Regions from separate parts of the Streptomyces sp. NBC_00012 genome, predicted to be linked through region 2. Evidence: riboswitches for the same ligand, from Rfam matches in the RefSeq annotation. Region 2 holds a riboswitch; each other region holds the start of a gene.
What was found. Region 2 has a riboswitch for S-adenosylmethionine ahead of OHA19_RS29190 (aminotransferase class V-fold PLP-dependent enzyme). Riboswitches for the same ligand answer to the same signal wherever they lie in the genome.
Positions count from the first base shown of each region.

Region 1 (9,531 bases), 4.9 Mb from region 2:
GTGCCGGGGAGGGCGCACCGCGCGGAACACCGGGAACGAGGAGTGCGCGACATGCTCGATCCCACTTCGGTGGCGGCGATTTCGGCGGTACTCGGTGCGGTCGGCTCGGGGATGGCCAACGAGGCCGGCAAATGGGCCTGGGAATCCACCGGAGGTGTCGTGCGGAGAATCGTCGGCCGGGAGGTCCCCGCACCCGTGGCCCCGGACGAACGGGACGATGTGGCCCGCATGGTCCACGACCGGATCCGCGCCGATCCGCAACTCGCCTCCTCCTGGGCCGCGTTCGCCACCCGGATGCGCCGCGACCCCGCCCCGCCCCGGGCCGCGCGGTCGAACCTCCCCGCCTCCATAAGGTTCTTCACGGATCGCAAGGAGGCGATGAAACAACTCCGGCGGGAAGCTTCCCGCCGCGCCGACGGTCGGCCCCGGCTCGCCCTGGTGCACGGTCCTGACGGCATGGGTTCCAGCACCCTCGCCGTGCACTTCGGCGCACAGCCGACCCGCCTCTTCCCGGACGGCCAGATCTACGCCGACCTCGGAGGCCGTGGCGCCGGTGGCGCGCGCGACGTCGGAACCGTACTGCGTGCCCTGCTGCGCCAACTGCGGGTGCCGGACGAGGAGATGCCGAGCGGGACCGACGAGCTCGGCGAGTTCTTCCGCCACCGAGTTGCGGACCTGGGACTCCTGATCGTCCTCGACCACGCGTACTCGGCCTCGCAGGTGCGGCCGTTCCTCACCTCCGCACCCGGGGTGTTCACGATCCTGGTCGCCCGCGCCCCCTTCCCCGGCATCGACGCCGTACGGGTGCCTGTCGGCCCGCTCTCGGACCGGGACGCGGTGCGGCTGCTCACCGACATCACCGACAAGTCCACGGTCGCCGCGGCCCGTGCCACCCTGCCGTCCCTGCTCCAGCGCTGCGGCGGGTCGCCGTACGCCCTGCGTGCCGCGGCGTACCAGCTCTCCGCGCCCACACCCCCGACACGTCGTGGCGAAGCGGCCGGAGACCCGGTACGCGGCGCCGCCGAGGACAACTACCGGCTCCTGACAGCGGAGTCCGCCAGGCTGTACCGGCTGATGGCGCTGCGTGACTGGCCCGCCTTCGACGTCGCCACGGCCGCCCGGACCACCGGCCCGGACCCCGACGCGGCGGCCGGGCTCCTGGAGGACCTGGCCGACCGGATGCTCCTGGAACGCGGCCCGGGCAGCGGCCGCTACCACTACCGCCACGCCGTCCGCGCGCACGCCGAGGCGGCGGCGATCCGGGACGACGGGATCGCGGCGTGCTCCGCGGCGCTCGCCCGCACCCTGAGCGCCTTCGCCGATCTGGCCGAATCGGCCGCCCACCAGGCGCTCCCGGAGAGCTGGCGTGTCCCCGCACCGGCCGAGGACCGCGCCGGGCAGACATACGCGGACCGGGGCGCCGCCCTCGACGCGCTGCTCGCGGAATCGGGCAACCTGGTCGAGGCGGTGCGCTGCGCCGAGGAGTCCGGCGACCCGGACACCGCCGTACGCCTGTGCCGCGCCCTGTGGCCGCTGCAGCTCAAGGCCGGCCACCACGAGATGCTGCTGCCGGCGCTCCGCATCGGCACCCGCCTCGTCGACACCCATCGCCCGATGAGCCCCGACGCCGGCGCGCTGCACGCGCAACTCGCCCACTCGCTCACCGAGTTGAAGCGCTGGCAGGAGGCGGGGACTCAGGCGCGGGAGGCGGCGGGGGCCGAGGCGGCGGCGGGCCACAGGAGGGGCCATGCCTCGGCCGTCGAATTCCTGGGGCTGCTGCGCCTGCGGCAGTGGCGGTACCAGGAGGCGTACGACTGCTTCGAGGAGGCAGGCGCCATCCTGGCCGCCATGGACGGGCAGGACGAGGGGATTGCCGACGTGCCGCGTGCCGTGGCCCTGCTGGAGCGTCATCGCGGACGGGCGCTGCGCGGGCTGGGGCGGCGCGAGGAGGCCCGGCGGAAGCTGGAGGCCGCGCTGTCGTGCTTCCGGTCGAGCGGCGACACGTACAACACGGCCCGGACGCTCACGGATCTCGCCGAGACCTGGCTGGACGAGGAGGACACCGAGGCGGCGCTTCCGCTGGTCGAGGCGGCGATCACGACCCTCGACGGCCAGCGCGCGACGTACCACCTGGCGCATCTGCGAAGCATGCAGGAGCGCTGCGTGGCCCCCTGATCCGGTGGACGCGTCCTCCTCAGCCGGCCGGGTCGGTCGGCGTCAGAGGATCGACGCGTATGCGATGGAGCTGGTCGCCCGTCCGCAGGACCAGTCCGTCGGCCATTGCCCGCGCCGGCCGCGCCCGGGCAGTGACCGCCTCCCGGCCGTCCGCGGCCAGCCAGGAGTGCAGGGCGGAGGCGTATGCGGCGGGGTCCGCGCCGGACACCTCCGCCGTATCGTCGTCGGGCACCGCCCTCATCCGGAGCGGTTCCTCACCACGTACCCGGACCACGCACTCGGACGGGCCGGTCACATAGGCCGCCACGGAGCAGCCCCGATGACGGCGGAGCACCTCGGCGGTCCAGAGCGACGGCGAACCGAAGCGCGGATCGTCGGGTTCGCCGTCCCGGAAGATGACGTCGGCCAGCTCCAACGAGTCCACCTCGCGGGTGTCCTCGTGCACGGCGACGTGCAGTTCGCCACCGTGATCCGGACCGGGACCGGACCGCTGCCCCGCCCAGCGGCTGACCGCGACCTCTTCCGGCCCGAGAACCCGGGTCAGGACCCGCAACGGCACGGTGACCGTACCGGCCTCGTACCCGGGCAGCGGGAGCGGTTCGAGCGTGGCGGGCCGGCTGGGCTCCGGCGCCCCCATCATCGAGTAGAAGAGCTTCCGGAGCCGGGCCGCGGATTCGCCCGGCACCGAGGTGGTGAACCCGGCCGGTCCGGGCAACGGCCGGTGGCAACGGATGAGTTCATCGATCTGCGCCGCCAGGGACGCGTCGGGGTCGAGCCTCGGTGCCTCCCGCATGAAGGCGGAGATCGGCGCGTCGGGGTCGAGGGCGTGGAGCGGCACGGCGCCCAGGAGCACCGGGGTGCCGAGGGCAGCCGCGTAGTAGGTGACTGATCCGTGGTCACCGATCACGGCATCTGCTGCCAGGAGGGCCTGTCGCCACCCCGTCAGTGGATCGATCAGCGCCAGCCCGCCGCGCCGTGCGCGATCGAGCCAGGCACGGATCTGACCGGGGCCGTGCCCGTGCCAGATGTTGGGATGCAGTACGGCGGCGAACCGGTACTCGTCCACGGGGAACTCGTCGGCGACCCGGGCGAGCAGGGCGGCGACGACATCGCCTCCGCACCAGCCGTCCCCCGGGACCTCCGTCCCGTCACCGAAGAGCGACTCGGAGTTCCAGGTCGAGTTGAGCACGACGAGCCGCTGACCGGGCCGGACTCCCAACGCGCGGCGGAAGCGTTCGCGGCGGGGCCGTGCGGCGAGCATCCGGTCGAAGCAGGGATCCCCGGCGAGCACGGCGGTCGGTGCGGCCTCGGGACAGGCGATGCGCAACCGCTCGAACTGCTCCGGGTGGGAGAGCACCAGGGCGTCCGCCACGGGGGTGCCCCGGCTCGACAGCAGCCACGGAGGCGCGAGCCCGAACACGGGCGCAGGCACCGCCCCCGCCCTCGATCCGGTGTCCGGTGTCCGGTGTCCGGTGTCCGGTGTTGCCAGCCTCTTAGTGTAGCCAATGCCGTGCGAAAGGATGGCCAACTTCCCGGTGAGAGCGTCCAGTTGACCGCCGAAGCTGGCGGAGACGACCAGGTCCGCCTTCGTCTCGGCCGCCTGCTCCCACGGCAGCACCGGCACTCCGGTGTCGGCAAGGAGCTCGGCCGTGCCGGCCGCGAACGCCGAGGAGCCTGTGCAGGTCACCAGCAATTGGACCCGCAGATCGTCGTCGAACAGAGGCAGCACATCGAGGAGCCGCGTCGCGGCGGTCACGTTGTGCACGACCACCAGCACCCGCAGGCACTTCCCCCGGGTCGCCCACCGCGCCGCGTCGTCCCCCACCGGCACCCGGACCCGCCCGCCCCGCCCGTACTCCATCCGCACGCCCCTCATCCGCCCCGGCCCACCCGCGGGCTCCGTGTCGCCCGTGCGACCGGCCACGCCAGTCAACCAGCACGGCGCCGTGCCGACCACCGAGGGGGGCGTCACACGGCCATCGCCACCGAGGACTTGCGCAGCGCGTCGGCGCGCGAGGCCCGACCGTGCCCGCTCCGGCTCCGGTTCCCGAAGACGATGACCCGCAACAGCGCGAATCGTCCGACCCCCGCCAGAGCGGACGCCGCCAGATAGACCGTCTGCGCGGCCAGGGGCGAGGGATGGGGCTGCACGGCGAACAGGCAGAGCAGCGCCCCTGTGGTGAACGCGTAGCTCACGGCGACCGTCGCCCCGGACCGGAGATGGACCCCCCACCCCTTGCGTTCGCTCCGGAACGAGATCCGTCGGTGCAACTCGGTCGCGACGACCGTGGAGGCGACAGTGACCAGCGCGTTCGCGACGGCCATCGGTATGCGCGCGCTGAGCAGCACGACCGCCGCGCTCGACACCAGCCCGACCCCGCCACCGCACACGACGAATCGCGCGAAGGCCGCGACGAGTGGCCGAACGGCGCGCGTCTGCCGACGCGTTGGGGCGGTCACTGACGGGCCTCCGGAAGGTCAGGGGGAACGGTGATTCGAATCCGCCCCAGAATCTACGGAGTCGGAGCCGTTCGAGCGACCCGATAACGGCCGGCTCCAGTGGGGGACAGCCCGGAGCCCGGCCCGGCCGGCCACGGGATCCACGCTCGGTGACGTATGCGGTCATAACTCTTGCGACGCCCAGGTAGGTTAAGGCCATGGCTTGATCACTTTCGCGTCCGGAGGTCTCCATGAGTGAGCAGCAGTCGTCCGTAACTCCTCCCGCCAGGCCGGTGTCGGACCGGATCGACACCACCAGGCCTCATTCCGCGCGCTTTTGGAACTACTTCGTGGGCGGCAAGGACAACTACGAGGTCGACCGTGAGGTCGGTGACCAGATCAAGGCCTTCTTCCCCGGGCTCGTCGACGTGGCGGTGGCGGGCCGGCAGTTCCTGCGGCGTTCGGTGAGCCACCTCGTTCAGGAGCGGGCTGTCCGGCAGTTCCTGGACATCGGGACCGGCCTGCCCACCGCGGACAACACCCACCAGGTGGCCCAGGACATCGCGCCCGAGTCGCGCATCGTGTACGTGGACAACGACCCGCTCGTGCTGACGCATGCCCGTGCGCTGCTGACCAGTTCGCCCGAGGGCGTCACCGACTACATCGACGCCGACCTCTACGACCCGGACGCCATCCTGGCCGAGGCGGCGAAGACGCTGGACTTCGACCGGCCCGTGGCCCTGATGCTGCTCGGCATACTCGGTCACGCGGGCGACTTCGCCAAGGCCCGCGAGGTGGTCGGCCGGCTGATGGCGGGGCTGCCGGCGGGCAGCTACCTCGTGATGTACGACGGAACGCGCACCAGCGAGGGCATGATCGCCGCGGAGAAGGCGTACATCGAGAGCGGCGCGGTGCCGTACTACGTGCGCGAGCCGGACGAGATCGTCACGCTCTTCGACGGGCTGCGGATCCTCGACCCCGGCTTCGTCCGGCTAAGCCAGTGGCACCCCGACGCCGACAGCGCGACCGTGCCCGCGGACGTCGACGCCTTCGGGGGTATCGGCGTCAAGGAGTGACGTGCTCCGGAGCCCGTTGCGGCTGGCCGGCCGTCGGATCACGTGTGTCCGCGCGGCCGGCCGGGCGTCTGCTGCGAGATGCTGGGGCAGGCAGCTGATCAGTACCAGGGGGAGTGCCGGATGACAGGACACGGATCCGGTGCGGACCGCATCGACACCACCAGGCCGCATCCCGCGCGGGTGTACGACTGGTTTCTCGGTGGGAAGGACAACTATCCCGTCGACGAGGAGCTCGGGAGACAGATCGCCGGGCTCTCACCGCACACGAAGCGCATCGCGCGACACAACCGGTGGTTCATGCACCGTGCGATGCGCTGGCTCGCGGGCGAGGCGGGGATGCGGCAGTTCCTCGACATCGGTTCCGGCATTCCCACCGAGCCCAACCTGCACCGGATCGTCCGGAACACGGCTCCCGACGCCCGGGTCGTGTACGTGGACAACGACCCAATCGTCCTGACCCATGCCGAGGCGCTGCTGAGCGGGGGTGCCGCAGGGGCGACGGCATACCTCGAAGCCGATGTGCGGGAGCCGGCAAGAATCCTCGAACTCGCCGCCGATGTCATCGACTTCGAACGGCCCGTCGCACTCTCCCTCATCGCACTCCTGCACTTCATCGACGACGGCGACAGCGGCGGTGAGGGGGAGGGGATGCGCGACGGGGCGTACGCGCTGGTGGAGCGGCTGACGGACCGGCTCCCCGCCGGGAGCTGCCTGGTGCTGTCGCAGCTCACCGATGACTTCGACCCGGAGAGCGTGGAGAAGGGGGTGGCCTCGTACGCGGCGGGTGGTGTGACGCTCGTGCCGAGGTCGCACCGGGGCGTCAGCCGGTTCTTCGACGGGCTGGAACTGGTCGAGCCCGGTCTCGTACCGGTCGTCGACTGGCATCCCGAGCTCAGCCTCGGGGAACTTCCGGTGGAGACGCAGCCGGTGCCGATCTACGGTGCGGTCGCCCGCAAGCCGTAGCGTGACGGACGCGGGGGCCGGGGACCGTCCGAAGACGGCCCCCGGCCCCCGCGCTGCCGGGCTTGTCGGCTACTTCCGCGGCTCGACCGTGAAGCCGCGCCCGGTACGTCCCGGAAGCCTTCGGGATGACCGCGGACTCGGGGTCGGCGGTGCCTGCGCTGGAGGCCACCTGCTTGCCGGCCGAGTCGTAGATGTACATGTCGAAGTCGTCCGTGGGCGTCTCCCATTGGATGGAGACGGGGACGCCGCCCTCGGGGTTGTCGTCCCACTGGCCCTCGGGCGGGTCGACGGTCAGGTCGAACCGGGCGCAGACCGCGTTGTCGGGGTCCTCGGCGGCCGTGCCGCACTTGGCGGGCGAGTCGACGGTTCCCTTCGCGTACACCGGCTCTGCCACGTCACCGTGTTCGTGGTGCCGTCCAGGGTGCCCGAAGGCGTGGCCGCGGCATGGGCCTGCGGGGCCGGGGCGGTCAGGGCGGTGAGGGCGAGGACGATCACCGACAGCGTGCCGACGGCTGCCTGGCCGGGACGGTTCTTGAGTATCCGCAAGCTGCCGGTGATGACGCAGAACGACCTGGGCGTCCGGCTGTACGGCCGGGAGCCCGCACGGCCGGGAGCCTGCACGGCCGAGAAACTGACCCCCCGTCGGGCGCCGTCGTTCGTGGGATACAGTTCCGGCAGGTCATGAGTTCCAGTGCACAGCCCCGGCTAACTGGACGGCACCCCGCTCCGCTGCGGGTGCTCCGGGTGACGACCGGCCCCGTGCGCGGCGCATGGGGAACAGCGGACCATCGGGGCAGAGCACCTGGGGTCCATGATCTCGGGAAGGCGAAGAACCATGCTCCCCCATCTCGTCCAGAACGACGACTGCACCGGCCATGGCCCCGGTCACCACGTCCACTGGATCCACGCCAAGAAGTGCCACCAGGAGCCCGGTCAGGCCGTGGAGCTCCTGCTCACCTCCGGTGACGTCGGCGCCGACGGCTGGATCGGGCTGCGCCCCGCGTTCGACCATGCCGAGGACCTGCCGAAGGTGTGGACACACGCTCCGGCGGCCCTCACGGAACTGCTCACGGAGCACCGTGGACGGGTCTTCTGGCTGCCGCGGTGGCACGCCCTGAAGCTGGTGGACTCCGCGGGCAGGGCCACGGCCCTGGTCAACGTCGGGTTCGAGGGCGGCCCGCTCTGCGCGACGACGGCCCCCGACCCGCGGCGGACCGTCGGCGGCACGAGTTACGGTCTGTAGCCGCCCTTCGCCCCGGCGTGCCCCTCACCGGCGCGTGGATCACCCCAGGGCGTCCGCCAGCACCCTGTCCGCCGCCGCGCGCGACTCCTGCCAGAGGGTGGTCACCGGCACCCACACATGGACGCCCTCCGGCATGCCCACGGAGGCCGCGCCGAACGTGACGCCCAGATGGGAGGGGTCCGCGGCCACGGAGAGGCTGCCGACGACGTGGCCCTCGGTGGCCGCCGGGTCCGCGGTCCGTACGGCGGCGTACGCCCGCTCGCCGGGGGCCAGCTCGTAGGGGCCGCTCCCGGCGGGCGGGACGGCCTCGGCGGAGCCGTCGAGGCCCCGGAAGGTGATCGTGGGGATCCGGTCCACCACGCAGGTCCGGCCGCCGTTGTTGACGACGTCGATCCGGGCCGTGTTCCGCTGTCCGCCGGGTGCGGCGTGCACGTCGAGGGCCTTCTCCTGGCAGGTCGCGAGGCGGCTCACGGTGCCGGTCGTCGCCGATGCCGTGGTGCCCGCCAGTGGCAGGGTGGCCGCGACGGCGAGTGCGGCGGTGAGAGCGGGGCGAAGACGCATGTTGTTTCTCCCGTTGGATCGACAGCCTGCGGGTACGGCCGGACGGCCCGCCGACCGGTGCGGCGGCCGACATGGACAGTGTGAACCGTATGACCTGATCTCCGCGACAGATCGGACATATCGGTTCGGTATATCCGGCGCGCAGCCGAGCCCCAGCCGCAGCCGCAGCGGAGTGCCGTATCCCGGCGACGCCCCGACGGCGCGGCGGACCGGCGCGGCGGGCGTGTGGCGGCTTCGGGCCGGAACAGCGGGCGTGTGGCGCTTCGGGCCGGAACCGCTCAAGGGGCGGGCCCGCGGAGGACCGGCTCGGCCACCGGGCCCGCCCCGTGCGCCGTCACCGTGTCCGGACCGTCGCCATCACTTCCCGGTCAGGTTGCAGCGTGAGCGATGGGACCGGCTCGATGACGCCCGGGTCCACGTCCAGCTCGAAGCGGCGGGCCAGCACGGCCAGGATCAGCACCGACTCGACCATCGCGAACCGGGCGCCCAGGCAGACCCGGGGGCCGCCGCCGAACGGGAACCAGGCGTACTCCGCGATGCTGTCGCCGTTCTCCGGGTCCCAGCGCTCGGGGCGGAACTCCTCCGGTTCGGGGAACCACCGCGCGTCACGCTGTGTCGCCCACTGGCTGGTCCACACCCGGGTGCCCTCCGGCATCGGCACACCACCGATTCGGGCACCGGCCTTCGCGACACCGGTGACCAGCCAGATCGTCGGGTAGAGGCGCAGCGTCTCCTTGACCACGGACTGGGTGTACGTCAGCCGCGCGTAGTCGTCGAACTCCGGCTCCCGGTCGCCGAGAATCCGGTCCAGCTCCTCGGCGAGCGCGGCACGCACCCGCGGATTGCGGGACAGCAGATACCAGGCCCACACCAGAGTGGAACTGGTCGTCTCGTGCCCGCCGATGTACAGCGTGACCGTCTCGTCGCGGATCTCCTGGTCGGTGAGGTGCTCACCCGTCTCGTCGACCGCCGTCAGCAGCCGGCTCAGCAGGTCGGGGCGTTCGTCACCGCCGTCGCGATGACGGGCGACGACCCGGCCCACCTCGGCGTCGATGACCGCCGCGGCCTTCTTGA
Region 1 is NZ_CP108309.1:1,444,940-1,454,470, reverse strand. It holds gene OHA19_RS06830 (tetratricopeptide repeat protein) at 52-2,175, shown strand; gene OHA19_RS06825 (hypothetical protein) at 2,195-4,036, opposite strand; gene OHA19_RS06820 (GtrA family protein) at 4,144-4,635, opposite strand; gene OHA19_RS06815 (SAM-dependent methyltransferase) at 4,866-5,690, shown strand; gene OHA19_RS06810 (SAM-dependent methyltransferase) at 5,811-6,653, shown strand; gene OHA19_RS06805 (PPC domain-containing protein) at 6,583-7,047, opposite strand; SAM riboswitch class IV at 7,331-7,440, shown strand; gene OHA19_RS06800 (hypothetical protein) at 7,489-7,896, shown strand; gene OHA19_RS06795 (DUF4232 domain-containing protein) at 7,936-8,457, opposite strand; gene OHA19_RS06790 (cytochrome P450) at 8,792-9,531, opposite strand, start outside.
Region 1: linked by a shared signal. The riboswitch ahead of OHA19_RS06800 (hypothetical protein) and the one ahead of OHA19_RS29190 (aminotransferase class V-fold PLP-dependent enzyme) in region 2 are both predicted to bind S-adenosylmethionine.

Region 2 (9,531 bases):
CACGGAGGCGAGCTCCTTCTTCCTCGAGCCGCCTACCGGGCTGTGGGGGATCTGAATCCCCGGCTCCGTGCATGTCACGGACTCGGCGGTGCCCTCGCTGCCACCCCGGATGGGTGATCAACCGTGCGAAGGTTCGAGGCCTGACCCTAGTGACCAACTTGTGATCAGTTCAAATCCTCACCCGAAAAATCTCATCACGGAGCGCACTTCTTTACCCACGACGCACGGGCTGTAGCGAGGACTTGACGGTCCGTTCCCCGATTTCCACCGAGACCCGACAAGTGCCGCTAGACGCGCGAAAGGCGCTTCAGGAGCAAGACGGACGCAACGGGCCTGGCGCCCGCTTTCGCCACTCCGTCGGCGACTTCGCGGTCGGTGGAGACCACCACGACCGGCCTGCCGGGAGGTTCGGCGCGCGCCAGCTGACGGATGAGCTCGTCGGCGGTCACCCCTGGCTTACTGAAGAGCACCCGGACCCCGCGCGGCGGAGCGAGCAGCACCGGGGCCGCCAGCTCGGCCCCGTCGAAGACGCAGGTCATCTCGGCGCCGGTCTGCGCGGCGAGCATCGAGAGCCCGCCCAGCAGCCGCAACCGCTGCTTCTCCAGCGGCAGCTGCGGATAGCCGGTCTTGGTGACGTTGTAGCCGTCGACGATCAGATGCGCCTGCGGCAGCGCGAGCAATTGGTCGAGCAGGGCCGGATCGGTCTCCGAAAGGGCCCTGGCGGCAATGTCCTTGGGCGACAGCCGGCCCGGCTCGACCGCGTCCACGCCGTCCGCGGGGCGCATCGAGGAGGGCGGCAGGGCCAGTTCGCGGCGGAGCCCGCTCGCCGCGTCGAGCACCGTGTCCAGGAGCAGCCGCAGCCGCATGTCCTCGACCGAGCGGCCCTCCCTGGCGGCCCGGCGGCCCGCCTCCACGGACGCCTCGGCCTCACCGAGCCGCGCCTTGAGCCGCCGGCCCTCGCTCTCGGCCGCGGACACCTGGGCGGCCGCCTCGGCCCGTACGGCGTCGGTCTCGGCCCGGCTGCGGCGCAGCGCGGCCTCGCCTCGCTTGACCTCGTTGACGGCGCTGCGCAGCTTGCGCTGGAGGGACTCGGCCTCCTTGCGGGCCGCGTCCAGCTCGACGCGCAGCCGCTCCGTCTCGCTCTTCGTCTGGGAGCGGGCGTGGACGAGCTCCTCGCGCAGCCGTTCCAGTTCGCGGCGGCTCTCCTCGTCGGCGCGCTCGGCGTCCGCGCGCTGGGCCTCCTCGCCGGCGGCGGCGACCAGCTTGACCCAGCCCGCCGGGCGCAGCACATAGGCCGCCGCGGCCACGTCGACGGGGTCGGCGGCTGCGGGCGGCGCCCCGGCCTCCAGGGCGGCGGTCAGCTCCGGCTGCCCCTCCCTGAGCCGCTCGCCGATGCGCTGGCGGAACAGCGAGTCGCCCTCCAGGGCGGCCGCCATCGCGTTCCCGGCGAACTTGGCCCGCCGGGTCGGGGTGAAACGGGCGTACTGCCGCAGCTGGGCCGGGAGTTCGGTGACCGTCAGGCCGCCGAACGCGTCCGAGACCAGCGCGACGACCCGCCGCCGTACACCTTCGGGCAGCGGGCGGTCGAGCGCCTCGACGGCGTCGTCGGCCGCCTCGGCCGACTCGGCGCCGCTAGCGGGCTGCTCCACCATCCGTCACCCCAAATGTCTGTGGGCGCGGCTCCGTCAGGAGTCGGCACCCGGCCTGTCCACCAGTTCGATCTGGTCCACCGCGTTGCACCAACGGCAGCGCACCGACTCGATGGTCTCACTGACCACCTCACGTTCCTCGACGCTGGACTCACCGGCCAGGTCGAGATGGACATATTCGACGACCTTCGAGGAGCGCGTCACGTCGAAGCGCGTGAGATTTCCGCAGAGCGTGCAGCGCCAGCGGGTCCCGTCGGTCGGCTGGGGAACCGTCGTCATCGTTGCGTCCTCTTTCGTCGAGCCTCGTGCTGCCTTGCCTTCAAGGATCTCGCGGTGCGCCGTCGAACTGCGGATGTCCTGCCGTAACCCTACGGCCTCGCTGTGTCCCCCCGACACGGCGAGGCGGTCTGTCCCGTTCCCTCCGCTTGCGTCATGCTCTGTTCATGATCGATCGGCGAGCTGTGACCGGCAGGCTGGCCGGTGGACTGCTACGGACGGTTACCTCGGGCGGGCCAGTGGTGACCCATGCCCTGATCGCGGTCTGCGTCCTGATCTTCGTGATCAGCCCGCTGTCCGGCTTCAACCCGGTCCCCGGCACCGCCGACGCCGTGCTCGCCGCCCAGGCCGGGTACTTCGAACGCTGGGGCGTGATCCCCGGCGAGCTGTGGGACGGCTCCCCCCGCGCCCTGCTCACCCCGCTCACCGCCCTCTTCGTGCACGGCAGCTGGCTGCACCTGCTCGGCAACGTGCTCTTCCTGTACGTGTTCGGGGCGATGGCCGAGGAGCGCATGGGCCGGGTCGGGTTCACCTTCTTCTACGTGATCTCCGGCTACCTCGCCCTGGTCGCCTACGCGGCCGCGCACGCCACGTCCGACCAGACGCTGGTGGGCGCCTCGGGGGCGATCTCGGCGGTGCTCGGGGCGTTCCTGTACCTGTTCCCCCGGGCCCGGGTAACCAGCCTGTTCCCGTTCCTCTTCTTCCTGCCGCTGCGCTTCCCCGCCTGGATCGTGCTGGTCTTCTGGTTCGCCCTCCAGTGGCTGGCCGTCCAGGGCGCGGGCAGCGGGGGGCCGGGCGTGGCCTATCTGGCCCATGTGGTGGGCTTCGCCCTCGGCTTTCTCTACGCCTGGGGGCGTTACCGGCGTACGGATAGAGTGAAGGGACCAGCCACGGCCACCGAGGGAGAAAGCCAGCCGTGATCACCGCGATCGTGCTCATCAAAACCAGCGTGGACCGGATTCCCGAGATCGCCGAGGCCATCGCCGCACTGGACAGTGTCAGCGAGGTCTTCTCGGTCACCGGTACGTACGACCTGATCGCCATGGTCCGGGTGCCCAAGCACGACGATCTCGCCGATGTCATCCCCGGACGGATCAGCAAGATCCCCGGCGTCGAGGCCACCGACACCCATGTGGCGTTCCGTACCTACTCGCAGCACGACCTGGAGGCCGCCTTCGCCATCGGCCTCGACGCGTAGGTACGCGCTTCACCACTCACCACCCCGCGCAGCACTTCGGCGGGGGACGGGCCCACCGGCTGCCCGTCCCCCGCCGAAGTGCTGTGTGCCTCCGGCAGCCTCAGAGCTGCGCCGCACCCCGGTCCGGGACGCAACGGCCGTCCTCGGTGCGGTACTTCCACTGGGCGCCCTTGCTCACCAGCTCCTTGACCGCGCGGACGAAACGCTCGATGTGCTCGTCCGGCGTACCGGCGCCGAAGCTCACGCGGATCGCGTTGAGGGACCGCTCGCCCGGCTCGGCCTCCGGAGCGCCGCACTCGCCGACCTCCTGCGGGTCGCTGCCCAGCAGGGTGCGGACCAGCGGGTGGGCGCAGAACAGTCCGTCGCGCACCCCGATGCCGTACTCGGCGGAGAGCGCGGCGGCGAAGTGCGAGCTGTTCCAGCCCTCCACCACGAAGGAGATGACACCGACCCGCGGGGCGTCGTCGCCGAACAGCGAGAGCACCTTGACCTCGGGTACCTCGGCGAGTCCGGCCCGGACCGCACCCACGAGGTGCTGTTCCCGGGCGACCAGGTCGTCGAAGCCCGCCTCGGTGAGCGCCTTGCAGGCGGAGGCGATGGAGTAGACGCCGATGACGTTGGGGGAACCGGCCTCGTGGCGGGCGGCGGTGGAGTGCCACTCGACGTCCACCCCGCCGTCGGTGCGCCGGGCGACCTTGCGCGAGGCGCCGCCGCCCGCGAGGTAGGGCTCGGCCTCCTGGAGCCAGTCGGCCCGGCCGGCGAGGACGCCCGAGCCGAAGGGCGCGTACAGCTTGTGCCCGGAGAAGGCGACCCAGTCCACGTCCAGCTCGGCGATGTCGACGGGGTGGTGCGGGGCGAGCTGGGCGGCGTCCAGCACGATCCGGGCGCCGTGCGCGTGGGCGGCGGCGGCCAGCTCCTTCACCGGCCAGAGCTCGCCGGTGACGTTGGAGGCGCCGGTGACGCAGACCAGCGCGGGGCCGTACGGCTCGCGGTCGGCGAGCGCCCGCTCCAGCGTCTCGACGGCCTGGGCCGGGGTACGCGGGGCGTTCAGGTACGTCACCCGGGCGTCGCGCCACGGCAGCAGCGAGGCGTGGTGCTCGGTCTCGTAGACGAAGACCTGGCAGTCGGCCGGGACGACCGCGGCCAGCAGGTTCAGCGAGTCGGTGGTCGAACGGGTGAAGATCACCTGGTCACCCGGACGGCAGCCGAGGAACTCCGCGACGGTCGCGCGGCTGTTCTCGAAGAGGTCCGTGGAGAGCTGCGAGAGGTAGCCGGCCCCGCGGTGGACGCTGCCGTAGTACGGGGCGTACGCGGCGACGTCGTCCCAGACGCGCTGGAGCGCGGGGGCGCTGGCCGCGTAGTCGAGCGCGGCGTACGTGACCTCACCACCCGTGACCAACGGAACCGTCACATCCTTGCCCAGAACCGGCAGAGGGGCACAAAGCGACTGGTCGGCGGCAGCGGTGAAGACAGACATGGCGAACTCCCGTAAGAGGCAGGCGAATCGCATGCGCCGGCGGATACGCGGCAGCGCAGCGGAAAGAGAAAAGAGGGGTGTGCGGAGGAGGGCCGACGGCCCTATCGCATTCGCGTGCTCACAAGAGGCTCCCTAGGGACCAGGACCCCGGGGGTTGGCATTCACAGATGCCGAGGGGCCCGCGCTTGCCGCAGACCTCGCTGCCTACGGCCTGGTCTTCACCCGGGGCACCCCGCCACGGACGGAGGGTTGCCGGACAGCGGGCCGGGGCCGTAGTCGCTGTCACTCATGACCTGATCAGCATCTTGCCATACGCGCGAAGACGCGCAAGGCGCAGTCCAGGATCCGGACTGCGCCTTGCACCACATCTGCGCCCGTTTCAGGCGTTGCTGGCCGCCACCCAGCGCTCCAGCGCACGCGCCGCCGCCCCGGAGTCGATGGACTCGGCGGCCTTCGCGATCCCGGCCGCGAGCTGCTCGTTCAGCGTGCCGTCCGTCGGGTCGAGAGCCGTCAGCGCCGCCGCCGAGTTGAGCAGGACGGCATCCCGCGCGGGTCCTCGCTCGCCGGCCAGCACCCGCCGGGCCACGTCGGCGTTGTACGAGGCGTCCGCACCGCGCAGGGCCTCCACGGGCACCAGTTCCAGACCGACGTCGCGCGGGTCGAAGGTCTCCTCGCGCACCGCTCCGTCCCGGACCACCCAGACCCGCGAGGTCGCGGTGGTGGTCAGCTCGTCCAGGCCGTCGTCACCGCGGAAGACCAGCGCCGAATTGCCGCGCTCGGCAAGGACACCGGCGACGATGGGCGCCATCTTCAGGTCGGCGACACCGACGGCCTGGGAGCGCACCTCGGCCGGGTTGGTGAGCGGCCCGAGGATGTTGAACGTCGTCGGCGTGCCGAGCTCCTTGCGGGCCCTGGCGACGTACCGCAGGGCGGGGTGGAACTTCACCGCGAAGCAGAAGGTGATGCCCGCCTCCTCGGCGACCTCGACGACCCGCTGTGCGCTGAGGTCCAGGTTGACGCCGAGCTTCTCCAGTACGTCGGAGGAACCGCTCGCCGACGAGGAGGCGCGGTTGCCGTGCTTGACGACCTTGGCGCCGGTGCCGGCGATGACGACCGCCGACATGGTGGAGATGTTGACCGTCCTGGCGAGGTCGCCGCCGGTGCCGACGATGTCGACCGTACGGCCGGGCACGTGGATGGTGTTGGCGTGCTCGTACATCGTCCGCACCAGGCCGGAGACCTCGTCGATCGTCTCGCCCTTGGCCCGCAGGGCCACCGCGAATCCGGCGATCTGCACATCGCTCGCCTCACCGCTCATGATGCGGTCCATCGCCCACGCGGTGTCGTCGGCGGTGAGGTTCTCGCCGCGCAGCAGGGGGTTCAGCACGCCGGGCCAGGTACGGTCCGCCACGCTGTCGCCGCCGATCGGGGTCACAACGTTCATGGTCCGCTCCTGGGGTCCACAGCCGGTACAAGAATCACCTCCACCCTATCGAGCGCCAGGCACGGCAAAGAGCCCCGTCCATCGAATGGACGGGGCTCCTGCTGTGGCGATCAGTTCAGGCGATCAGTGGTGACCGTGGCCGCTGGTGATCTCCTTGTACTCCTCGGTGGTGGGCTTGGCGATCTGGTTGTTCTCGCCGAAGTAGCCCTTGCTGAGCCGGGCCCGCAGCTTCTGCAGGGCCGACACCTTGCGCTCCACACCGTTCTCGTCGACCGTCGGGCCGATCTCGACCGGCTTGTACTGCTCGTGCGCGGTGAGCGTGTGCAGCTGCTCGGGGCCGAGCGGCTCGTGGATCTCGACGAACTCACCGTGCGGCAGGCGCTTGATGATGCCGGACTCGCGTCCGTGCAGCACCTTCTCCTTGTCGCGGCGCTGGAGGCCGAGGCAGATCCGCCGGGTGGCGATGAACGCGAGGACCGGGCCGACGAAGATGAAGATCCGTACGAACCAGGAGATGGCGTTCAGCGACAGGTGGAAGTGCGTGGCCCACAGGTCGTTGGCACCGCCGATGAAGACGACGACGTACTCGGTGATCCAGGCGACGCCGAAGGCCGTCCGGGTCGGGGCGTTGCGCGGGCGGTCCAGGATGTGGTGCTCGCGCTTGTCCCCGGTGACCCAGGACTCGACGAACGGGTAGACCGCGATGATCCCGAGCACCAGTCCGAAGGCCATCAGCGGGATGAACACACCCAGGACGAGCGTGTGACCCCAGAGGTTGATCTCCCAGCCCGGCATCACTCGGATCAGACCCTCGGCGAAGCCCATGTACCAGTCGGGCTGGGCGCCGGTGGACACCTGGTCCGGGCGGTACGGGCCGATGGCCCAGATCGGGTTGATCGAGGCGATCGCCGCGATGATGGCGATGATGCCGAAGACCAGGAAGAAGAAGCCACCGGCCTTCGCCATGTACACCGGCAGCAGCGGCATGCCGACGACGTTCTTGTTGGTCCGGCCGGGACCCGCGAACTGCGTGTGCTTGTGGTAGAAGACCAGGATCAGGTGCGCCACCAGCAGACCGAGCATGATGCCCGGCAGCAGCAGGATGTGGATCGAGTAGAACCGGCTGACGAAGTCGTGACCGGGGAACTCTCCGCCGAACAGGAACATCGAGATGTACGTGCCGACGACCGGCATCGACAGGATCGCGCCCTGGGTGAAGCGGACACCCGTACCGGACAGCAGGTCGTCCGGGAGCGAGTAGCCGGTGAAGCCGGTGAACATGCCCAGCACGAACAGCAGGAAGCCGAACAGCCAGTTGATCTCACGCGGCTTGCGGAACGCACCCGTGAAGAAGACGCGCATCATGTGCACGAACATGCCGGCCAGGAAGATCAGCGCGGCCCAGTGGTGGATCTGGCGGACCAGCAGACCACCGCGGACGTCGAAGCTGATGTCCAGCGTCGAGGCGTAGGCCGCGGACATCCGGATGCCCTGCATCGGCTCGTACGAGCCGTGGTACACGACCTCGCTCATGCTCGGGTCGAAGAACAGCGTCAGATACACACCCGTGAGGATGATGATGATGAAGCTGTAGAGGGCGATCTCACCGAGCATGAAGGACCAGTGGTCCGGGAAGATCTTGCGCATGTTGGCCTTGGCCAGGGAGTAGATCCCGAGCCGGCCGTCCGCCCAGTCGGCCACCCGCTCACCGGCGGGCGCCTTGCGCTGTGTGTCGGTCGCAGTACTCATCCGCGCTCCCAGAATGCAGGACCGACGGGCTCTTCGAAGTCACCGAGCGCCTCGAGGTTGCCCTCGCTGTTCACACCGATCCGCAGCTGCGGAAGGGCGTGACCGGCCGGACCGAAGATGACGCGGGCGCCGTCGGAGAGGTCGAAGGTGGACTGGTGGCACGGGCAGAGCACGTGGTGCGTCTGCTGCTCGTACAGGCTGATCGGGCAGCCGACGTGGGTACAGATCTTGGAGAAGGCCACGATTCCCTCGTGGGCCCACTCGCGCTCGCGCTTGTCCTTGATGTTGTCCGGCTCGATGCGGATGATCATCAGCGCGGCCTTGGCGATCTGGTTCTGGAAGTCCTCCGCGTGCTCCGACAGGCCCTCGGGCATGGCGAAGGTCAGCGAACCGACGGCGACGTCCTCGGGACGCAGCGGCTCCATCGTGTTCATGTTGATGAGCTGCTTGCCCTTGGCCCACAGGGTGGCGCGGAGCTTCTTCTCCGGCAGCGGACCGAGGTCGCGGAGCAGCACCACACCGGAGAGCGGCACCAGGGCCAGCGCGCCGAACATGGTGTTGCGGATCAGCTTGCGCCGTCCGAACGCGGACTCCTCGGCACCCGCCGCGAAGTCCGCCAGGACCTTCGCCTTGACCTCGGGCTCGGCCTCGATGGCGTGCCGGTCGTCGGCGACCTCCACGTCGGACATCAGCGTGCGCGCCCAGTGGACGGCGCCCGCGCCGATCGCGAAGAGTGCCACGCCCAGGGTCAGGCCCAGGGAGAAGTTGAGCGCGCTCACACGGCCGAAGGGCCAGATGTACACGATCTTGTCGACCGGGAAGATGACGTACGAGGCGATGAAGCCGATCGTCGCCAGCATGGACAGCGTGAACATGAACGCGACGGCGCGCTCGGAGCGCTTCGCGGCCCGTTCGTCGATGTCCTGGATGCGCGGCTTGTGGGCCGGCAGCCCCGGGTCGGCGAACGGGTCGTCCGCGACCTCTACCGCTTCGTGCGCGGTGCCCTGCTCAGCGGGCAGGTTCTCGTCTGGAATCTCTTGGCTACTCATGACTTCTTGGCCTTAGCGGTGTGGGCCGCGACCCAAATGGCAACTGCGATCAGTGCGCCGAGCCCGAAGATCCAGGCGAACAGGCCCTCGCTGACCGGCCCCAGGCCGCCCAGCTTCAGACCACCCGGGTTATCCGTCTGGTCGCCGTTCACGGTCTGGATGTACGCGATGATGTCCCGCTTCTGCTGCTCGGGCATCGTCGTGTCCGGGAAGGACGGCATGCTCTGCGGGCCGGTCTGCATGGCCTCGTAGACATGCTTCGGGTCCACGCCTTCAAGGCTGGGCGCGTACTTGCCGTTCGTCAGCGCGCCGCCCTCACCGGTGAAGTTGTGGCACTGCGCGCAGTTGGTACGGAACAGTTCGCCACCCTTGGCGATGTCCGCACCCGCAGGGTCGACCTGCTTCTTGGTCGGAACGACCGGGCCGGCGCCGAGCGACGCGACGTACGCCGCGAGCTGGTCGATCTGGGCCTGGTTGTAGATGACCTTCTTCTTCGGCACCTGGGCGCCGGGCTGCTGCGCCGGCATACGGCCCGTACCGACCTGGAAGTCAACGGCGGCTGAGCCCACTCCGACCAGGCTCGGCCCGTCGGTGGTGCCCTGACCGCCGGTTCCGTGGCAGCTGGCGCAACCGACGGAGTACAGCTTCTTGCCCTCATCGATGGCGAGGGACTGGGCGGTTTCGTCGGC
Region 2 is NZ_CP108309.1:6,367,019-6,376,549, reverse strand. It holds gene OHA19_RS29215 (NlpC/P60 family protein) at 1-3, opposite strand, end outside; gene OHA19_RS29210 (NYN domain-containing protein) at 288-1,649, opposite strand; gene OHA19_RS29205 (hypothetical protein) at 1,686-1,928, opposite strand; gene OHA19_RS29200 (rhomboid family intramembrane serine protease) at 2,093-2,845, shown strand; gene OHA19_RS29195 (Lrp/AsnC family transcriptional regulator) at 2,842-3,123, shown strand; gene OHA19_RS29190 (aminotransferase class V-fold PLP-dependent enzyme) at 3,224-4,600, opposite strand; SAM riboswitch class IV at 4,777-4,894, opposite strand; gene trpD (anthranilate phosphoribosyltransferase) at 4,980-6,044, opposite strand; gene OHA19_RS29180 (cytochrome bc complex cytochrome b subunit) at 6,168-7,793, opposite strand; gene OHA19_RS29175 (Rieske 2Fe-2S domain-containing protein) at 7,790-8,842, opposite strand; gene OHA19_RS29170 (c-type cytochrome) at 8,839-9,531, opposite strand, start outside.

Region 3 (9,531 bases), 2.4 Mb from region 2:
TACGCCGAGATGTAGCCCTTGTCGAAGCGCATACCCTCGGTGAGCTCCAGCTCCAGACCGAAGGTCTGGGACTCCTCGACGGTGATGACGCCTTCCTTGCCGACCTTGTCCATGGCCTCGGCGATGAGCTCGCCGATCTGGGTGTCGGCGGCGGAGATGGAGGCCGTCGAAGCGATCTGCTCCTTGGTCTCCACGTCCTTGGCCTGCTCCAGGAGGGCGGCGGAGACGGCCTCGACGGCCTTCTCGATACCCCGCTTGAGGGCCATCGGGTTGGCACCCGCGGCGACGTTGCGCAGGCCCTCGCGGACGAGAGCCTGGGCGAGAACGGTGGCGGTGGTCGTACCGTCGCCGGCGACGTCGTCCGTCTTCTTGGCGACCTCCTTGACCAGCTCCGCACCGATCTTCTCGTACGGGTCCTCCAGCTCGATCTCCTTGGCGATGGAAACACCATCGTTGGTGATCGTGGGGGCGCCCCACTTCTTCTCAAGGACGACGTTGCGACCCTTGGGGCCAAGGGTGACCTTGACGGCGTCGGCGAGCTGGTTCATGCCGCGCTCGAGACCGCGCCGGGCCTCCTCGTCGAACGCGATGATCTTGGCCATGTGAAGTGGTCCTCCCGGACAGGGGTGGATTTCTCCGGACCGAGTGGCGCCCGCGACGGACGGCCTGCGTGACCGGTGGTTCCTTGCCCCACCGACCTGCGGGCCTCACCGGCCCGGTCCAAGTTCTGTCACTCTCACCTGGAGAGTGCTAACGCCAATGATTAGCACTCGACCCCCGGGAGTGCAAGCGTCCCCCTCCGGATGTGGACAACCGCGGAGGGCTGTGGACGAGGGTCGCGGAGGGCTGTGGACAACGCCCGGCGGCATGCCGGGCGACGCGGACAACGCCCGGCGGCATGCCAGGACGCACTGAGGGCCCGTACCTCCGGGGTACGGGCCCTCAGCGCGCGAGTGGTGTCGTTGGCCGACCGCGCCGAACTCAGCCGACGGCGAGCTTGACCATGTCTGCCTGCGGCCCCTTCTGGCCCTGCGAGATCTCGAATTCAACTCGCTGACCCTCTTCGAGGGTGCGGTACCCGTCCATCTGGATCGCGCTGTAGTGGACGAAAACATCCGCACCACCGTCGACCGCGATGAAGCCGTACCCCTTCTCCGCGTTGAACCACTTGACGGTGCCCTGAGCCATGCCTAACTCCCCTATTACTGGCCCTTGCGCAGGACCGCACTTCGCGGACCCGGGTCAGAACTCACCCTCCGACAGGAGAGGGTGTGTGCGCCGGAACGCGTCGACCGCGGCTGAATGTATCTGCCCAACTGCCCTCTGCAACAGGTCAATCGGACGAGAATTCTCGGCCGCGCCGAACGCCCGAATATGCGGAATTCATGAGATTCCTGGGCAAGTCGGGCCAGGCAAAGGCGACTTATGCCGCAAGCACCACGCACACTTTGGCTGCATCTTGTCGCGTCCGGGCGCATTCTCATATGCGGGCGGCGCGGGCAGCTGGGGGGACTTCCCACACTCTACCGCGCTCAACCATGCAGAATTGCCCCCTCCGCGAATGAAGCGGAGGGGGCAATTCGATTACGCGAAGGGATCGGACGGGGCGTCAGCAGCCGCCGGCCACGGCCGGGATGATCGAGATGCCGGCGCCGTCCGGCGTGGCCGCCTCCAGGCCGCCCTCGAAGCGCACGTCGTCGTCGTTGACGTACACGTTCACGAAGCGGCGCAGCTTGCCCTGGTCGTCCAGGACGCGGGCGGCGATGCCCGGGTGGTTCTGCTCCAGGGACTCGATGACCTGGGAGAGGGTCGAGCCCTCGGCCGGGACCTCGGCCTGGCCGCCCGTGTAGGTACGGAGGATGGTGGGGATACGGACCTTGACGCTCATGGTGGGTGCCCTTCCTGAAGTCTCGGGTGGTCAGCTGGTGGCGAGGCCGGCGGCGCGGAACGCGTCCAGGCTGGGACGGATCGTCGCGGTCGCCTGAGAGGTTTCGGCCACCGCGTCAAGGGTCTTGAGGCCGTCACCCGTATTGAGTACGACGGTGGTCAGCGACGGGTCGATCAGCCCGGCCTCGATGAGCTTCTTCGTCACGCCGACCGTCACACCGCCCGCCGTCTCCGCGAAGATGCCCTCGGTGCGCGCCAGCAGCTTGATCGCGTCGACGACCTGCTCGTCGTTCACGTCCTCCACGGCGCCGCCGGTGCGGCGGGCGATGTCCAGGACGTACGGGCCGTCGGCCGGGTTGCCGATGGCGAGGGACTTGGCGATCGTGTTCGGCTTCTGCGGCCGGACGACGTCGTGGCCGCCCTTGTACGCGACCGAGACCGGCGAGCAGCCCTCGGCCTGGGCGCCGAAGAGCTTGTACGGCTTGTCCTCGACCAGGCCGAGCTTGATCAGCTCCTGGAGACCCTTGTCGATCTTGGTGAACTGCGAGCCGGACGCGATCGGGATGACCAGCTGGTCCGGGAGCTGCCAGCCGAGCTGCTCGCAGATCTCGTACGCCAGGGTCTTGGAGCCCTCGCCGTAGTAAGGACGCAGGTTGACGTTGACGAAGCCCCAGCCCTCGCCGAGCGGGTCGCCGATGAGCTCGGAGCAGAAGCGGTTGACGTCGTCGTAGTTGCCCTCGATGCCGACCAGCTCACCGCCGTACACCGCGGCCATGACGACCTTGCCCTGCTCCAGGTCGTGCGGGATGAACACGCAGGAGCGGAAGCCGGCCCGGGCGGCGGCGGCGCCGACGGCACCGGCGAGATTGCCGGTGGAGGAGCAGGAGAGGGTGGTGAAGCCGAAGGCGCGGGCGGCCTCGATGGCCTGGGCGACGACGCGGTCCTTGAAGGAGTGCGTGGGGTTGCCGGAGTCGTCCTTGACGAAGAGCCTGCCCTGCTCGACGCCGAGCTCACGGGCGAGGTTGTCGGCCTGGACGAGCTTGGTCCAACCGGGGTTCAGGTTCGGCTTCTCGGCGACATCGGCGGGGACCGGCAGCAGCGGCGCGTAGCGCCAGATGTTGGCCGGACCGGCCTCGATGCGCTTCTTCAGCTCTTCGGGGGAGCCGCTCGGCAGGTCGTACGCGACTTCGAGCGGCCCGAAACAGGACGCGCAGGCGAAAATGGGACCGAGTTCGAAACGCTCGCCGCACTCGCGGCAGGAAAGGCCCGAAGCGGGACCGAGGTCGACGGCTTCGGCGTCGACGGAAGAACTGGTGCTTACTGCAACGGTCTGCGCAGCCATGATGGCGAGGCCCTTTCTCCTCATCTTCCTCGCGGCGCGTTTCGCCACGAGACGGAATTGGCACCTTCCTCACCGGACCTCTCGGTCGGTGGGGGGGTTGCCGGGACTTCAACGGGCCGTTCCCTCAGTCCCTCTGGATGAGCGCTGTGGCACCGGATCTTCGATCCGGGCATTTATCGGCGGACGGCCCCGGCATGCGATGGTCGTCCGCGTTGTTCAAGACTGTAACCGAAGCACCGGACTCTTGAGATAGTCGTCCGAACCGCGAGATGGATCACATACAGGGAGTATCGACCGTGCTGGAAGAGGTCGAGTGCTGGCTGCCCAGGCGTTCCTGGTCGGCCGCCGACCGCCCGCTGGACCGCCTGCTGGCCGCCAGGGCCAGGGCCGGGGAGACCGGCCGCGGAAGCGTCAGCGTCGTGCTGCCGGCGCTGAACGAGGAGGCGACGGTCGGCGAGATCGTCACGACGATCCGGCGCGAGCTGATGGAGAAGGTCCGGCTGGTCGACGAGCTCGTGGTGATCGATTCCGGTTCCACCGACGCCACCGCGGAGGTGGCCCGGGAGGCCGGCGCCCGGGTGGTGCACCGCGACGCGATACTCCCCCGGATACCGGCCGTGCCCGGCAAGGGCGAGGTGCTGTGGCGGTCGCTCCTGGTGACCGGTGGCGACATCGTCTGCTTCGTCGACGCCGACCTGAAGGACTTCTCGGCGGACTTCGTCTCCGGCATCGTCGGCCCGCTGCTGACCGACCCTGACGTGCAGTTCGTGAAGGCCATGTACGACCGCCCGTTCGGTGACACAGCGGGTCAGGGCGGTCGCGTGACCGAGCTGGTGGCCCGTCCGCTGCTCAATCTGCACTGGCCGCAACTGGCCGGTTTCGTGCAGCCGCTGGGCGGTGAATACGCCGTACGCCGCTCGCTGCTCGAACAGCTGCCCTTCCCCGTCGGCTACGGCGTGGAACTGGGCCTGCTGGTCGACGCGCTGCACACGGTGGGGCTGGACGCGCTGGCCCAGGTCGACGTGGGGGTGCGCAAGCACCGGCACCAGGACGGGCAGGCGCTCGGCCGGATGGCGGCGGCGATCTACCGGACCGCGCAGCTGCGGCTCTCCCGCGGCCACCTGATACGCCCGGCGCTCACCCAGTTCGAACGCGGCGAGAACGGCTTCGTGCCGCGCACCCATGCCGTGGACACCGAGGAGCGGCCGCCGATGTGCGAGATCGAGGAGTACGTTTCGCGCCGCGCGGCCTGACGGGGTCCGACTTAGCAGTCTGACTTCGCACGTTTGGGCGGTTCGTGATCGGGCTAGATTCCGCAACATGGTCTCCGAGCACGATGCCCAGCCCGCTGCCCGGTCCGGTGCGCGGCCCGGCGTCCGGTCCGATGCCCAGGTCCTCGTCGCGTCCAACCGCGGCCCGGTCTCGTACACCCTGGGCGAGGACGGATCGCTCGACGCGAGACGGGGCGGCGGCGGGCTCGTCTCCGGGCTGAGCGCCGTGGACGACAAGCTCTGGGTGTGCGCCGCGCTCGGTGACGGGGACCGGGAGGCGGTCCGGCGCGGGGTCGCCGAGCAGGGCGTACGGATGCTCGACATCGACGCGCGGGTGCACGCCGACGCGTACAACGGCATCGCGAACTCGGTGCTCTGGTTCGTCCACCACATGCTGTACCAGACGCCGCTGGAGCCGGTCTTCGACGCGGAGTTCCGGCGGCAGTGGGCGTCGTTCGAGACCTACAACCGGGCCTTCGCCGTGGCGCTCGCCGAGGAGGCGGGGCAGGGTGCGGCGGTGCTGGTGCAGGACTACCACCTGGCGCTGGTGCCGGGCATGCTCCGCGAGCTCCGCCCCGACCTGCGGATCGGCCACTTCTCGCACACCCCGTGGGCACCCGTCGACTACTTCCGGCTGCTCCCCGACGACATCGCCGAGCAGTTGTTGCACGGCATCCTGGGCGCGGACCGGGCGGCGTTCCTGACCCGGCGCTGGGCGGACGCGTTCATCGGCTGCTGCACCCAGATCCTGGGCGGCACCGGGCACACCAGGATCGGGGTGCACGGGCTCGGCGCGGACGCGGACTTCCTGCGCCGCCGGGCCCACGAGGCGGATGTGGACGAGCGGATGGCGGCGCTGCGCGAGCAGACCGGCCCCGGCCGGAGGACGATCGTACGGGTGGACCGAACGGAACTGTCCAAGAACATCGTGCGCGGCCTGCTCGCGTACCGCGCACTCCTGGACGAGCGGCCCGAGTGGCGCGAGCGCGTCGTCCATGTCGCCTTCGCCTACCCCTCCCGGCAGGACCTCGCGGTGTACCGCGACTACACGGCCGAGGTGCGGCGGGTCGCCGACGAGATCAACGCCGCGTACGGCACGGCGGGCTGGACGCCGGTGGTGCTGCACGTCAAGGACGACTTCGCCCGCTCGCTCGCCGCGTACCGGCTGGCCGACGTGGCGCTCGTCAACCCGATCCGCGACGGCATGAACCTGGTCGCCAAGGAGATCCCGGTCGTCTCCGACCACGGCTGCGCGCTGGTGCTGTCGCGGGAGGCCGGGGCGTACGAGGAGCTGGGCAGCGACGCGGTGGTAGTGAATCCGTACGACGTCTCCGCGACGGCGGCGGCGCTGCACGAGGCCCTGACGATGGCGGACGACGAACGGGCCGCGCGCACGGAACGCCTGGCCGCGGCGGCCGTCGTGCTGCCGCCGCAGCAGTGGTTCCTGGACCAGTTGGACGCGCTGCGGCGGGACTGAGCCGCCGGGGCTGTCAGGTCCCGCCGGGCCGGTCGGATCCGCCCGGCCTGCGCCGCCGGGCGGTCAGATCCGCCCGGCCAGCGCCGCCAGGAAGGCGACGACGTCGCCCGGTCCGGCCAGCAGCAGATCGGCCCGCTCGGCCAGCTCGGGCACCTCCGCGCTGCCGCTGCACACCAGCAGGCCGGGGATGCCGTCGGGGCCCTCGGTGCGGAGCTTCTCCACCGCGGTGTACGCGGCCAGGTCGCCGAGGTCGTCGCCCGCGTACAGCACGGACTCGGCGTCCGTCTCCCGTACGTACTGGGCGAGCGCCACGCCCTTGTCCATGCCCGGCGGGCGCAGTTCCAGGACCAGCCGGCCCGGCTCGACGATCAGTCCGTGCCGGGCGGCGAGCTCGCCGAGCGGGCCGCCGAGCGCCTCGAACGCGGCCTGCGGGTCGGCGGCCCGGCGGGTGTGGACGGCGATCGCCCGGCCCTTCTCCTCGATCCAGGTGCCGTGCCAGGAGCCGGACCGGTCGAGCACGCCGGGCAGTTCGGCACGGACCGAGGCGATGCCGGGGTGCGGGGCGGGGGCGTGGACGGTGCCGGACACGGCGTCCCAGCGTTCGGCGCCGTAGTGGCCGAGGACGACCAGGTGGTCGAGGCCCGGGACTCCGGCGAAGCCGCCGTGCCGGACCGCGACGCCGGCCGGGCGGCCGGTGATCACGGCGATGGAGGCCACTTTCGGGGCGAGCGCGACGAGGGCGTCGACGGCGCCGGGGTGGGCGCGGGCCTGTTCCGGGTCCGGGACGATGTCGGCGAGGGTGCCGTCGAAATCGAGCGCGATCACGGCGCGGTCGGGGCGCGCGAGGATCGCGGCGAGGGCCTCGCGGCCGGGTGGCGTGGTGGGGGCCGGGAGCGCGGGTGCGGGTGCCGGCGCGGAGGTGGGTGTGGGTGCGGGTTCGGGTGCGGGTGCTTCCGGGTTGCTGCCCATGGGGCGAGCCTATAGCGGGCGCCCCGGAGCCGGCTCGCCCGCGGCGAGACGGGCGAGGAGCAGCCGGCCGCCACGCGAGCATGAGGTAGGGAACGCATGAACGGTCCCGGCCTGGCGTGTGGTGCCCACGGGGTGCGGACAGCGATCAATGCGACCAGTTCCCCCACCTCGACCGGGAGCGGCTCTGATGCGCAGGTCTCTTGTCCTTTCCACCGTACTGGCGGCTCTCCTCGCGGGTGCTTCCCTCTCCCCCGCCCCGGCTCAGGCCCGACCGGCCGGTCCGAAAGCCCGGCACGCGGCAGACGCCGGTCTCTTCTACACCAACGGCGACCATGTCCACGTCTCCAGTACGCCCCCGGCGACGGCGTCCGGACACGGCTGGTGGGTGCGGGTGAAGGGGGGAAGGCCCGGCGAGAAGGCCAAGGTCACCATCTGGCTCCAGGCGAAGGACCAGCACGGCAAGTGGAGGTCCGTGGCCAGCGGGTCGAAGAAGGTGAAACCGACCAAGGGGAAGGCGAGCAGCACCCATCGGGCCAACGCCCGTAAGACGTGCGAGGGCCGGAAGAAGACGCAGTGGCGGAGCCTGATCGACGTGGACGTCATCGGCGAGGCCGACTCCCCGGAGAAGGCCGTCACTGCCACGATGACCTTCAACTGCGGCGCGGGTGTGTAGGGAGAGGCAATGGGTGATGCGGTGCAGGATGCGACCCTGCTCATGGGCGTGCACGGAGTCCTCACCCGGCACCCCTGGCTCACACCGCCCGAGGGCGCTTCGGCGTCCGGCCCGCCCGAGGACGCCTCGGAGGCCGAAGACGTCGACGTCTTCGGCCTGGCGGTGAACCGGGCCGAGGCCTACGGGTGGAGCAGCACCCTGCTGGGCGCCGGCATGGAGCTCGGCGGAAGCCGGTGGGGGCACAACGACGCGGGGGAGGACTGGACGCAGGACGGGCGCGTCCGGGAGGTCGGCTGGCTCCAGGTGGACGTGCCCTCCGGCCTGAACCGGCAGCGACTGCCCGTGCTGCCGGTGGCGACGGTCCTCGGCGATGTGCTGCGGCAGGTGGGCGACGTCCGGGTCACCGGAGTGCACACCGTGGCACCGGTGCATCTGGCGCCGGATCCCGCCGCGGCTCTGCTGTACGCCGCGCATTGGTACGAGCTGGCCGATCCGGGCGCGGCCAGGAACATCACCGTGACCGTGTCGGGCCGCGAGGCGGGGCTGCCGGGCCGGGGCGGGCGCGTCCGCGAAGAGGCGCTGGCGTGCGCCTACGGGCGGATGGCCGTCGAGCCGGTGGACACCGCCGTGAACCTTCCGGGTCTGTCCCGGTCGCCGACCGGGAAGGTGCAGACCGAAGGGATGCGCCGGGCCCTGGCCTTCCGCTGCCGGGTGCCCATGTGGTCCCTGGACGCGGCGGCCTGGACCACGGAGGTCTTCGTCGAGGCGCTCCGTGCCACCGGCACCGCGGAGCCCGTCCTGATCACCGTCTCCTGCTGAGCGGCCGCCGCTTCCGGCCCCGCCCCGTACTCCGGCCTCAGCGGCGTTCGCGTCTCGCGTCCCTCACCCGGCGCAGGCGGTTCACCGTCACCGGGTCCTCCGCCAGGGCGCGACGGTCGTCGAGCAGGGCGTTCAGGAGCTGGTAGTAGCGCGTGGGCGAGATGCCCAGCTGTTCGCGGATCGCCCGCTCCTTCGCCCCGGGACCGGGCCACGACTGCCGTTCCACGGCGAGCACGGCACGGTCCCGGTCGGAGAGGCCGTCCGTGTCGTCGGGGCCATGAGTGGGGGCGGTCATATCAGCCAACATATCGCCCGTCCGGAAGGCCGCCACCCGCTACTCCGTGCGCTCCGCCGCCGCCGCGTCGCGCGCGATCCGCCCCAGCACGCTCCCGGGGCTACCGCCCGGCTCGACCGCCTTGCCGATGTTCTCCTTGATCGACTCGCTGGACCGGGCCCAGGACGTCTTGCCGAACGGGTAGAACTGCGAGTTCGGCAGCGCGGCCAGGAACTTCCACAGCGGCTTGAACCTGGTGTCGGTCTCCATGGCCGCGGAGGCGCTGTCGGTGACCGGCAGCAGGTCGTACTCGTCGGCGAAGTCGATGACGTTCTTGTCGGTGAACATGTAGTCGAAGAACTTGCCCAGCGGCACCCGGTGGCCGTTCTGCTTGAAGCCCATGATCCAGTCGGCCACGCCCAGCGAGGCATCGCTGGGGCCGTCGATGCCGGGCAGCGGCACCATGCCGACGGAAACGCCCTTCCGCTCGGCCTCCTGCATCAGGGTGGGATGGCCGTTCAGCATGCCGACCTTGCCGTCGGTGAACGCGTCGAACGCCTGCCGGCGGTCGAGCTTCCCGGGGGCGACGGGGCCGACGAGGCCCTTGTCGACCAGGTTCGACTTCAGCCAGTCGAACGTCCGGACGTTCTCGGCCGAGTCGATCTCGTACGAGCCGCCGTCGTCCATGAAGCCGCCGCCCCCGCTGAGCAGCCACATCGCGGTCTCGGCCTGCGGCTCCTCCGGACCGAGCGGCAACGCGTACGGGTAGGACACCCCGCGCTGCTTGAGCACCGTCGCGTCGTCGCGTATGTCGTCCCA
Region 3 is NZ_CP108309.1:3,962,656-3,972,186, forward strand. It holds gene groL (chaperonin GroEL) at 1-602, opposite strand, end outside; gene OHA19_RS18125 (cold-shock protein) at 982-1,188, opposite strand; gene OHA19_RS18130 (MoaD/ThiS family protein) at 1,610-1,888, opposite strand; gene thrC (threonine synthase) at 1,919-3,229, opposite strand; SAM riboswitch class I at 3,247-3,373, opposite strand; gene OHA19_RS18140 (glucosyl-3-phosphoglycerate synthase) at 3,526-4,482, shown strand; gene OHA19_RS18145 (trehalose-6-phosphate synthase) at 4,550-5,977, shown strand; gene otsB (trehalose-phosphatase) at 6,041-6,946, opposite strand; gene OHA19_RS18155 (hypothetical protein) at 7,134-7,619, shown strand; gene OHA19_RS18160 (hypothetical protein) at 7,629-8,438, shown strand; gene OHA19_RS18165 (DUF3263 domain-containing protein) at 8,476-8,733, opposite strand; gene OHA19_RS18170 (extracellular solute-binding protein) at 8,773-9,531, opposite strand, start outside.
Region 3: linked by a shared signal. The riboswitch ahead of thrC (threonine synthase) and the one ahead of OHA19_RS29190 (aminotransferase class V-fold PLP-dependent enzyme) in region 2 are both predicted to bind S-adenosylmethionine.